Regions from separate parts of the Martelella soudanensis genome, predicted to be linked through region 3. Evidence: riboswitches for the same ligand, from Rfam matches in the RefSeq annotation. Region 3 holds a riboswitch; each other region holds the start of a gene.
The links. Region 3 has a riboswitch for thiamine pyrophosphate ahead of thiM (hydroxyethylthiazole kinase). Riboswitches for the same ligand answer to the same signal wherever they lie in the genome.
Positions count from the first base shown of each region.

Region 1 (2,939 bases), 1.5 Mb from region 3:
CACGGGCGCGTTGCGGATGATCCAGTCGCGGATATTGTGGATGTTGCGCCCCGTGGAAAGGTCCATCACCGTATCCGCGCCCCAGCGGATCGCCCAGACCATCTTCTCGACTTCCTCGGCCATCGAGGAGGTGACGGCTGAGTTGCCGATATTGGCGTTGATCTTGACGAGAAAATTGCGGCCGATCGCCATCGGCTCCAGTTCCGGGTGATTGACGTTGGCCGGGATGATCGCCCGGCCGCGCGCCACCTCGTCGCGCACGAATTCAGGCGTGATGAAATCGGGGATTTCGGCGCCGAAAGCCTCGCCGTCCCGTTCTCGCGCCTGCCTTGCCGCCTGCCGGCCGAGATTTTCGCGGATGGCGACAAACTCCATTTCCGGGGTGACGATCCCGGCGCGGGCATAGGCCATCTGGGTAATGGCGCGGCCATTTTTCGCGCGCTTCGGTTGGTGCCGCACCGGAAATTCCGGCGTCAGGCGCTTGCCCTCGGCAAAGCCATTGTCCTCGGGCTTCACATGGCGGCCTTCATATTGTTCCGTGTCGCCCCGCGCGGCGATCCAGGCTTCGCGCGGACACGGCAGGCCGCGCTCGATGGCGATCTCGACTTGCGGGTCGGTAAAGGGGCCGGAGCTGTCATAGACGGTCACAGGCGGCTCGCCCGCCGTGGGGTGCAGGTCGATCTCGCGCATGGGAACGCGGATCTCGGGGTGGAGAACGCCCGCGTGCCAGACGCGGCGCGAGGCGGGCAGCGGGCCCGTGGTGACGGTTGGGAAAAGATCTTTCATTGGTTGGAGCCTCCAGTGCTCGAAGCGTGGAGACCCAGTTCCCGGTAATGAATGGAGATTGGCCGCGTGAAACACGCCGTAAAAGTCTCGGCCAAAGCCGCGCAGCCCGAACACCATCCCTACGCCAGTATGAACTGGATCAGGTTCATCGGGTCACTGCGCTGCGCGGACCTTTCGGACCGGCTATCAGAATCTCAGCCCCTTGTCGGGACCCCCCGGGTGAATGTGCCGAGATTGCGTTCCGACAGCCGCTTTGTCAACAGCCGTGCAAGTGGCTCGGTTTTCCGCCTCCATCTCTTCGGTGAACGCGCTGCCGATGTTGAGAGCGCGCCGAACCGGGCCGAAGCCGGTACTACTGCTCGATCGCCAGCGTCATGTTGACGGTGATATTGTAGGTGTTTTCGCCGGCAGCGATCGGCGGCGCGCCTTCCGCTTTCGCCATCATCACGTCGGCTCGAAACATCATCGGCTGCGGCATCGAACTCTGCTCGGAAATCGACATCACCTTGCCGAGCGTGACGCCGGCGGCCTCGGCGAGCGTTTCCGCCTTGGCAAGCGCATTGGCGACGGCCTCGCGCCGCGCCTCGTCTTCGGCCGCCGAAGGATCGCTGTTGGAAAACGAAATCCCGCCGCCGGAATTGACCCCGAGCTTGACCGCATGGTCGAGCACGGCGGAAAGCTTGGCGAGGTCGCGCACCCGCACATTCAGGCCGTTCTGCACCTCGTAGCCGACGATTTCGCTGGTCATCGTTCCGTCATCGGCCTTGACCTGCTGATAGCGCGGGCTCACCGAGAAATTGCTGGTCTGGAAGTCCTTCTCAGCGATGCCGTCCTGTTTCAGCGCGTCGATCACCTTCTGCATGGCGGCCGAGTTTTGCGAAAGCGCTGTCGCCGTGTCATCGGCCTGGCTGACGACGGAGAGCGAGACCGTCGCCATATCCGGCACCAGAGTGGCATCGCCATCGGCCGAGACATTGATGACGGCCGGCGGCTGGGTGCTGTCGGCGAAGGCTGCCGTGCCTGCAAGCGGCAAGGCGAAAAGCAGGCCCGCGGCGGCAATGCGGACAGGTAGGCGGACAGGTAGATTGGCCATGGAAATCCCTCCTTGAAATGTGCGTCCCCTCCTCTTGACCAGCAATTGTGAAGCCAATGCGGCGGGAACTTGCGATGCCCATCAATTTGGAGTAGTCGGAGGGTCCGCGCAAGGAACCATTGCCCGCGCGGACCGTCGCTGCCTGTCTCGGCCGCGGACAGGGCCTGTAGCTCAATGGTTAGAGCCGGCGGCTCATAACCGCTTGGTTGGGGGTTCGAGTCCCTCCAGGCCCACCATTTTTGAATTTTGACAGTTGTTGTCGTCCGACACGGAAACGCCGACTTTGCGACAAAAGTCGGTTTTTTGTGAAGCCACCGACGGCGATGCCTCGGAGGCCTCGTCGCCTTCCGAATCGGGCGCCTGCTGATTTCGCCCCTTACCCATGAATTGAAAAATAGATGCCGCGCAGCGCAGCCCCGCCAGTTTTACGCTTCCCGCGCCAACAGACCGGCTTTGTCTGTGTCAATCAGACCCCGCAGCAAAACATACGCTTCCGCACCAGCTCTGACGTTTTCCGGATACCCGAAAGAAACGTTCACGATCGGCGTTCTTCCGACTTTTCCGCTCAGGTGGCGGCGCATTTGCCGTACCGTCGGGTATGGCAAATGCGCATCTGGCTGGGTACACTGACTACGACAGATTGGGATAGTCAGTGTATCCGTTTTCGCCGCCGCTATAGTAAGTGTCATGATCCGAAGGTGCCAAAGGCGCATTCGTGCGGAAGCGTTCCGGCAGATCCGGGTTGCTGATGAAGAGCCTTCCAAACGTGACGGCATCAGCCAGGCCCGATTCGATGGCCTGCTCCGCAGTCTGCTGATCATAGTCGACATTCACCACGAAAAGGCCTGAGAACCGCTTCCGGGCCTCTGGTGCGAAGGGTTTCGCTCCCTCTGGCAGGTTCGCGGACTCCATGAAATGGAGGATGCCGACCTTTTTCTTTTCAAGTGCCTCAACAGCAAACATATATGTTTGCTCGAGATTGGAATCGCCCATGTCGTTATACGGAATGCGCGGCGAAAGCCTGACCGAGACGCGCTCCGGCCCGAAGACGCTGATGGCA
Region 1 covers NZ_CP054861.1:515,928-518,866, forward strand. The annotation lists gene thiC (phosphomethylpyrimidine synthase ThiC) at 1-786, opposite strand, end outside; TPP riboswitch at 885-1,014, opposite strand; gene HQ843_RS02500 (SIMPL domain-containing protein) at 1,139-1,879, opposite strand; tRNA gene HQ843_RS02505 (tRNA-Ile) at 2,040-2,115, shown strand; gene HQ843_RS02510 (alkene reductase) at 2,510-2,939, opposite strand, start outside.
Region 1: linked by a shared signal. The riboswitch ahead of thiC (phosphomethylpyrimidine synthase ThiC) and the one ahead of thiM (hydroxyethylthiazole kinase) in region 3 are both predicted to bind thiamine pyrophosphate.

Region 2 (2,939 bases), 2.3 Mb from region 3:
CAATAAGACGCGAACGAGTCACAAACGAGGCAAACCCGTTTCGGTTCCATCACTGAAAGGAAATAGTTTCGATCGATAAAGACGTCTTTCCGGGAATCCGGCATGGGTATGGCTCACCAAAAAGGGCTGACACACGGCGTTGCGTACCAGCCCATTATTAGCAAAGCCATTCAGCCAAAGAATGGCAAAATCATGGCAGGTTGCCACCTTCGCGCCGCAATATTTTCACATAGTTCGAAAACCGCGCGGCAGCGTTGATCAGGGACCCCGATCAGGCGGCCTTCACGATCTCGACCAGTTCGACCGCGAAGTTCAGGTCCTGGCCCGCCAGCGGATGATTGGCATCGACCGTGACTTCCCGCTCCTCGACCCTAGTGACGATCAGCGGCACGGTCTGGCCATCGGGCGTGCGCGCCTGAAGCTGCATGCCGGGGGCGACCTCGACCTCCTGCGGCATCGCGGAGCGCGGTACGACCTGCACCTTCTGCGGGTCGTGGGGGCCGTAGGCTTCGGTGGAGGCCACCTTCACATCGCGATTGTCTCCGACGGCCATGCCGGCGATCTCGCGGTCGAGGCCGGGGATGATCTGGCCGGCGCCCACGGTGAATTCCAGCGGCTGGCGGCCATCGGAACTGTCAAAGGTCGAACCGTCATTGAGGGTTCCGGTGTAGTGAATACGAACGGTATCGCCCGTTTTGGCTTCTGTCATTTCGTGTGCTCCTTCCTTTTGAACACTGCACGCTGGCCGCGATCGGCCGCGCCGTTTCCCGTTTCCAGAGTGCTTTCGCCCCTGAAGGATGAGCCGACACGCTTTGTTTTCGCATGACGACCGGCTTGGCATCCGGCAGGCCGGACCCGCTCTTTACCTAGTGCGTTTGAGCCGATTTTTCAAATCATGCGCCTCTTGAAATGCCGGGAGCGCCGCGATAGGTGTTGATGAGCTCTAACGGGGTGCGATTTTCGCTGAGAGGCCTGAGGCCAACCCGAAGAACCTGATCCGGCTAGCACCGGCGGAGGGATTAGAGGCGCAGGACGCCGTTTTCCCCTTCAGTCACGGAACACAAAGGAGGCGTCATGATCCATCGCTCAGCCATCGCAATTCTGGCGCTCGCAGCCCTTCCGGCCCTGCCGGCGGCAGCCCAGGAGGGCAAGGTCCTCACCGTCTACACCTATGAAAGCTTCAATGCCGAATGGGGGCCCGGACCGCTGGTGAAGGCGGCCTTCGAGAAGACCTGCGGCTGCACGCTGAAATTCGTCAGCGTCCAGGATGGCGTCGCCCTTCTCAACCGGCTGAAGCTTGAGGGGCAGTCGAGCCCGGCCGACATCGTTCTCGGCCTCGACAACAACCTGATCCACGAGGCGAAGGAAACCGGCTTTTTCGCAGACTCCGGGGTCTCGACCGAGAATACCGAAATTCCCGGCGGTTTTTCCGACGAAGTGTTCGTGCCCTTCGATTACGGCTGGTTCGACATCGTCTATGACACCGAAAGCATCGACGCGCCGCCGACCACGCTCGACGAACTGGTCAACGGACCCGCCGGCGAGAAGCTGGTGATCGAGGACCCGCGCACCTCCACGCCCGGGCTCGGCATGCTGCTGTGGATGAAATCGGTCTATGGCGATGACGCCGCCCAGCAGTGGAAAAAACTCTCCGACCGGATCCTGACGGTCGCGCCGGGCTGGTCGGAGGCCTACGGGCTGTTTACCAGCGGCGAGGCGCCGATGGTGCTGTCCTACACCACCTCGCCGGCCTATCACGAGATCGCCGAGGGCAGCGATCGCTACAAGGCGATCGATTTCAAGGACGGGCTCTATATCCAGATCGAGGTCGCCGGCATGACCGCCATGGCCGATGATCCCGCGCTTGCGAAATCCTTCCTCGAATTCATCCTGACCCCCGGTTTTCAGGACGCGATCCCGACCCATAACTGGATGATGCCGGCAGCCGCCACCACCGATCCGCTGCCCGCCGCCTTCGCGGATGCGGTCAAGCCCGAAAAGACCCTGCAATTTTCACCGGACGTGGTCGCCGAAAACCGTCAGAAATGGATCGATGAATGGCTGAACGCCATGAGCGCGCGGTGAGTGCGGCTGTTTCCGTCTCAAGCTTCGGGCAGCGCCGCGACACACGGCCGCGCCGCATAGCCCCCCAATCTTCTCGCCCCGGAGGGGAGAGATGTCGCGACAGCGACAGTGAGGGGCGAGTCCATCCCCGCGAACGCCCTCACAATCCGAAACGCTGCATTACCCTCACTGCCCCTTTCGGGGCATCTCTCCGGCAGGCGGGAGAGAGTATCGGGAGCAAGACGCCACGCCCATATGCAACAGAACTGCTCCTTGAGGGGCGAGGTGGTCGGCCGATTCTGCGAAGGGTCGCATATCCATCCTCCAAATGCTGCCGGGCCGACCCGCCCGGCAGCGCCTGAGACGGAGGCCGCGCCCCGTGTTCCTGTCCCCCTCCGAGCGCCGTCGCAGTTACGGCTACGGCATCGTCGCCCTTGCCGGCGTGGTCGGCTTTATCGTGATCGCGATTGTGGCGCTGTCCGGTTTCGGGCGGCTGCAGGCGTCGATCGCGGTCTTTGACGAGCCCTATGTCTGGCGCATCCTGCGCTTCACGCTCTGGCAGGCCACGTTGTCGACGCTGATTTCGGTAGCGCTCGCCATCCCCGTCGCCCGGGCGCTGGCGCGGCGGCCGCATTTTCCGGGCCGGCTCTGGATCGTGCGGCTGATGGCCGTGCCGCTTGGCCTGCCGGTCTTGATCGGCGCGCTCGGGCTGATCGGCATCTGGGGCCGGCAGGGGATATTCAACGATCTGCTGACATTTGCGGGCTTTGGTCGTCCACTGCAAATTTATGGCCTGCAGGGCATTCTGCTCGCCCATGTCTATTTCAACCTGCCGCTCGCCGCCCGCCTGTTCCTGGCGGGGCTTGAACGGGTGC
Region 2 covers NZ_CP054861.1:1,309,604-1,312,542, forward strand. The annotation lists gene HQ843_RS06315 (FKBP-type peptidyl-prolyl cis-trans isomerase) at 272-709, opposite strand; TPP riboswitch at 938-1,036, shown strand; gene thiB (thiamine ABC transporter substrate binding subunit) at 1,075-2,085, shown strand; gene thiP (thiamine/thiamine pyrophosphate ABC transporter permease) at 2,444-2,939, shown strand, end outside.
Region 2: linked by a shared signal. The riboswitch ahead of thiB (thiamine ABC transporter substrate binding subunit) and the one ahead of thiM (hydroxyethylthiazole kinase) in region 3 are both predicted to bind thiamine pyrophosphate.

Region 3 (2,939 bases):
CACCTGGTGCACGCCCGTGACGCCGCGCGTGTTCTGCGCCGTCAGCGCGGTAAGCGCCGCCATGCCATAGGTGCCGAGCGCCGAAAATGTCTTGAGATCGGCCTGGATGCCGGCGCCGCCCGAGGGATCGGAGCCCGCGATCGAGAGTATGTTTGCGATCATTGCTTCGCCTTCGCGATGGCGGCGGCAAGGTCTGCCGTCGCCTTATAGGGATCGGGCTGGCCGCAAATGGCCGAAACGACGGCGATCCCGTCGGCCCCGCTTTCGAATGTGGACGCCACATGCTCCGCTTTCAACCCGCCGATGGCAACGGAAGGCAATCCGCAAAGCCCGATCATCTCGGAGAGCCCTTCAAATCCGACAGGAAGCGCATGGTCGGGCTTGGTGCCGGTCGCAAACACCGGGCCCGCGCCGATATAGTCGATGCCGGCGGGATCGAAGGCGCGCGCGACGTCGAGGCCGTTGACGGAAACGCCGAGAAGCTTCTCCTCACCGATCCGGCGGCGCACATCCTCGGGATGGGCGTCCTCCTGTCCGACATGGACGCCATCGGCATCGATCGCGATGGCCGCTTCGACGTCGTCGTTCATGATCAGCCGGGCAGGGGTTCCGCCCGTGACCTGTTTCAGGGCGAGCCCCATGTCGATGCGCTCGCGCGTCGAGGCGTGCTTCATACGAAGCTGGACGATGGTCGCGCCGCCCGCGATGGCATCCCTTGCAGTGGCGACCATGCCGTAATCGCCGCAAAGTTCCGGATCGAGGACGAGATAGAGGGAAAGGTCGAAGTTCATGGCAATTCGATCTCCGCTTCGAGGGCAAGCGTGTCGGGCGTCACGGCGGCGAGCGCATCGAGGAAATGGACCTGGAACGAGCCGGGGCCTTCCGCCTTTCCATGCGCGCGTCGCCCCGCGACGCCGTAATGGGCGAGCGCTGCGACCGTCGCTTCGAAGGCATCCTCGCGCCATGCCCCGGCATAGCCGCCGACAAGCGCCGTCAGCGCGCAGCCGAGCGCCGTGACCCGCGGCATCAGGGCAGAGCCGCCGCCGATGCGGGCGCAGCGTTCGCCGTCGGTCACGAAATCGCGCTCCCCGGTGACGGCCACGACCATGTTGCGCTCACGGGCGAGCGCTTTCGCGGTCTCTTCGGCGGCCGCCACGCTGTCGCCGGCATCGACCCCCTTGCCGGCGCTGGTGGCGCCTGAGAACGCGAGGATTTCAGAGGCATTGCCGCGCAGGATCGTCGGGCCGAGGCCGAGAATTTCGAGCGCTGACCTGGCCCGGAAGCCGGTGGCGAAATGGGCGACGGGATCCAGCACCCAGGGCGTGTTGTTGCGGTTGGCGGTCTCGGCCGCGGCCTTCATGCCGGCGAGCCAGTCTGGCGAAAGCGTACCGATATTGATGGTGACGGCGGAAGCGATTCCGGCGAATTCGCCGGCCTCCTCCTTCGCGTGGACCATCGCCGGAGAAGCGCCTGCGGCCAGCAGCACATTGGCGGCGATATTCATCGCCACGTAATTGGTGATGCATTGCGTGAGCGGCGCTTCAGCGCGCATCTTCTGAAGAATGGCAGCAATATCAACCATCGGCTTCCTCCTTGCTTTGGCGGAGAAACCAGACGGGCCGGAGGGACGAAGCTCGCGAACCCGAGTGACTCCCTCCGCCGGTATGATCCGGATCAGGTTCCAAGGGTTCATCTCAGCCGGCTTTCGCCGACGCCCCTGTCGCTCTTGTTGGCCGCTATATAGCAGAAAAACGCCGCCCGGTAAGGGGCGGCGCGGTATTTTACTTCATCGTCGGCATCGAGAATTCCGCGCCGGCGCGGATGCCCTTGGGCCAGCGCTGGGTGATGGTCTTCAGGCGGGTGTAGAAGCGAACGCCTTCCGGCCCGTGCATGTGGTGGTCGCCGAACAGCGAGGCCTTCCAGCCGCCGAAGGAGTGGAACGCCATCGGAACCGGGATCGGCACATTGACGCCGACCATGCCGACCCTGATCTTGTGGGCGAATTCGCGGGCGGCATCGCCGTCGCGGGTGAAGATCGCGGTGCCATTGCCGAATTCATGGTCGTTGATCCACTGGGCGGCCTCGTCATAGCTCCTGGCGCGGGCGACCGAGAGGACCGGGCCGAAAATCTCTTCCTTGTAGATCTTCATGTCGGTCGTGACCTTGTCGAACAGGGTTGCGCCGATGAAATAACCGTTCTCGTAGCCCTGCAGCTTCAGGCCGCGGCCATCGACCACCAGTTCCGCGCCTTCTTCGACGCCCGAATCGATGTAGCCGTTCACGCGTTCGAATGCCGCCGCCGTCACCAGCGGGCCCATATCGGCTTCCGGATCGGTGCCGGGGCCGACCTTGAGGGCTGCAATCCGGGGTTTGAGTTTGTCGATCAGCCGGTCCGCCGTCTCGTCGCCGACCGGCACGGCCACCGAGATTGCCATGCAGCGCTCGCCGGCGGAACCGAAGGCCGCGCCCATCAGCGCATCTGCCGCCTGGTCCATGTCGGCATCGGGCATCACGATCATGTGGTTCTTGGCCCCGCCGAGCGCCTGGCAGCGTTTGCCGTTGGCGGTCGCGGTGGTGTAGATGTAGCGCGCGATCGGGGTCGAGCCTACGAAGGAAACGGCTTCGATATCCGGATCGGTCAGCAGCGCGTCGACGGCCTCCTTGTCGCCCTGGACGACGTTGAAGACGCCATCGGGCAGGCCCGCTTCCTTCAGCCACGCGGCAATCAGCAGCGAGGCGGAGGGATCGCGTTCGGACGGCTTCAGCACGAAGCAGTTGCCCGCCGCAAGCGCGATCGGGAACATCCACATCGGCACCATCGCCGGGAAGTTGAACGGCGTGATGCCGGCAACGACGCCGAGCGGCTGGCGGATCGCATAGCTGTCGACCCCGGTGCCGACATTTTCGGTGTATTCGCTCTTCAGAAGCTGCGGGGCGGC
Region 3 covers NZ_CP054861.1:4,592,279-4,595,217, reverse strand. The annotation lists gene thiD (bifunctional hydroxymethylpyrimidine kinase/phosphomethylpyrimidine kinase) at 1-162, opposite strand, end outside; gene thiE (thiamine phosphate synthase) at 159-791, opposite strand; gene thiM (hydroxyethylthiazole kinase) at 788-1,582, opposite strand; TPP riboswitch at 1,635-1,729, opposite strand; gene HQ843_RS21920 (CoA-acylating methylmalonate-semialdehyde dehydrogenase) at 1,782-2,939, opposite strand, start outside.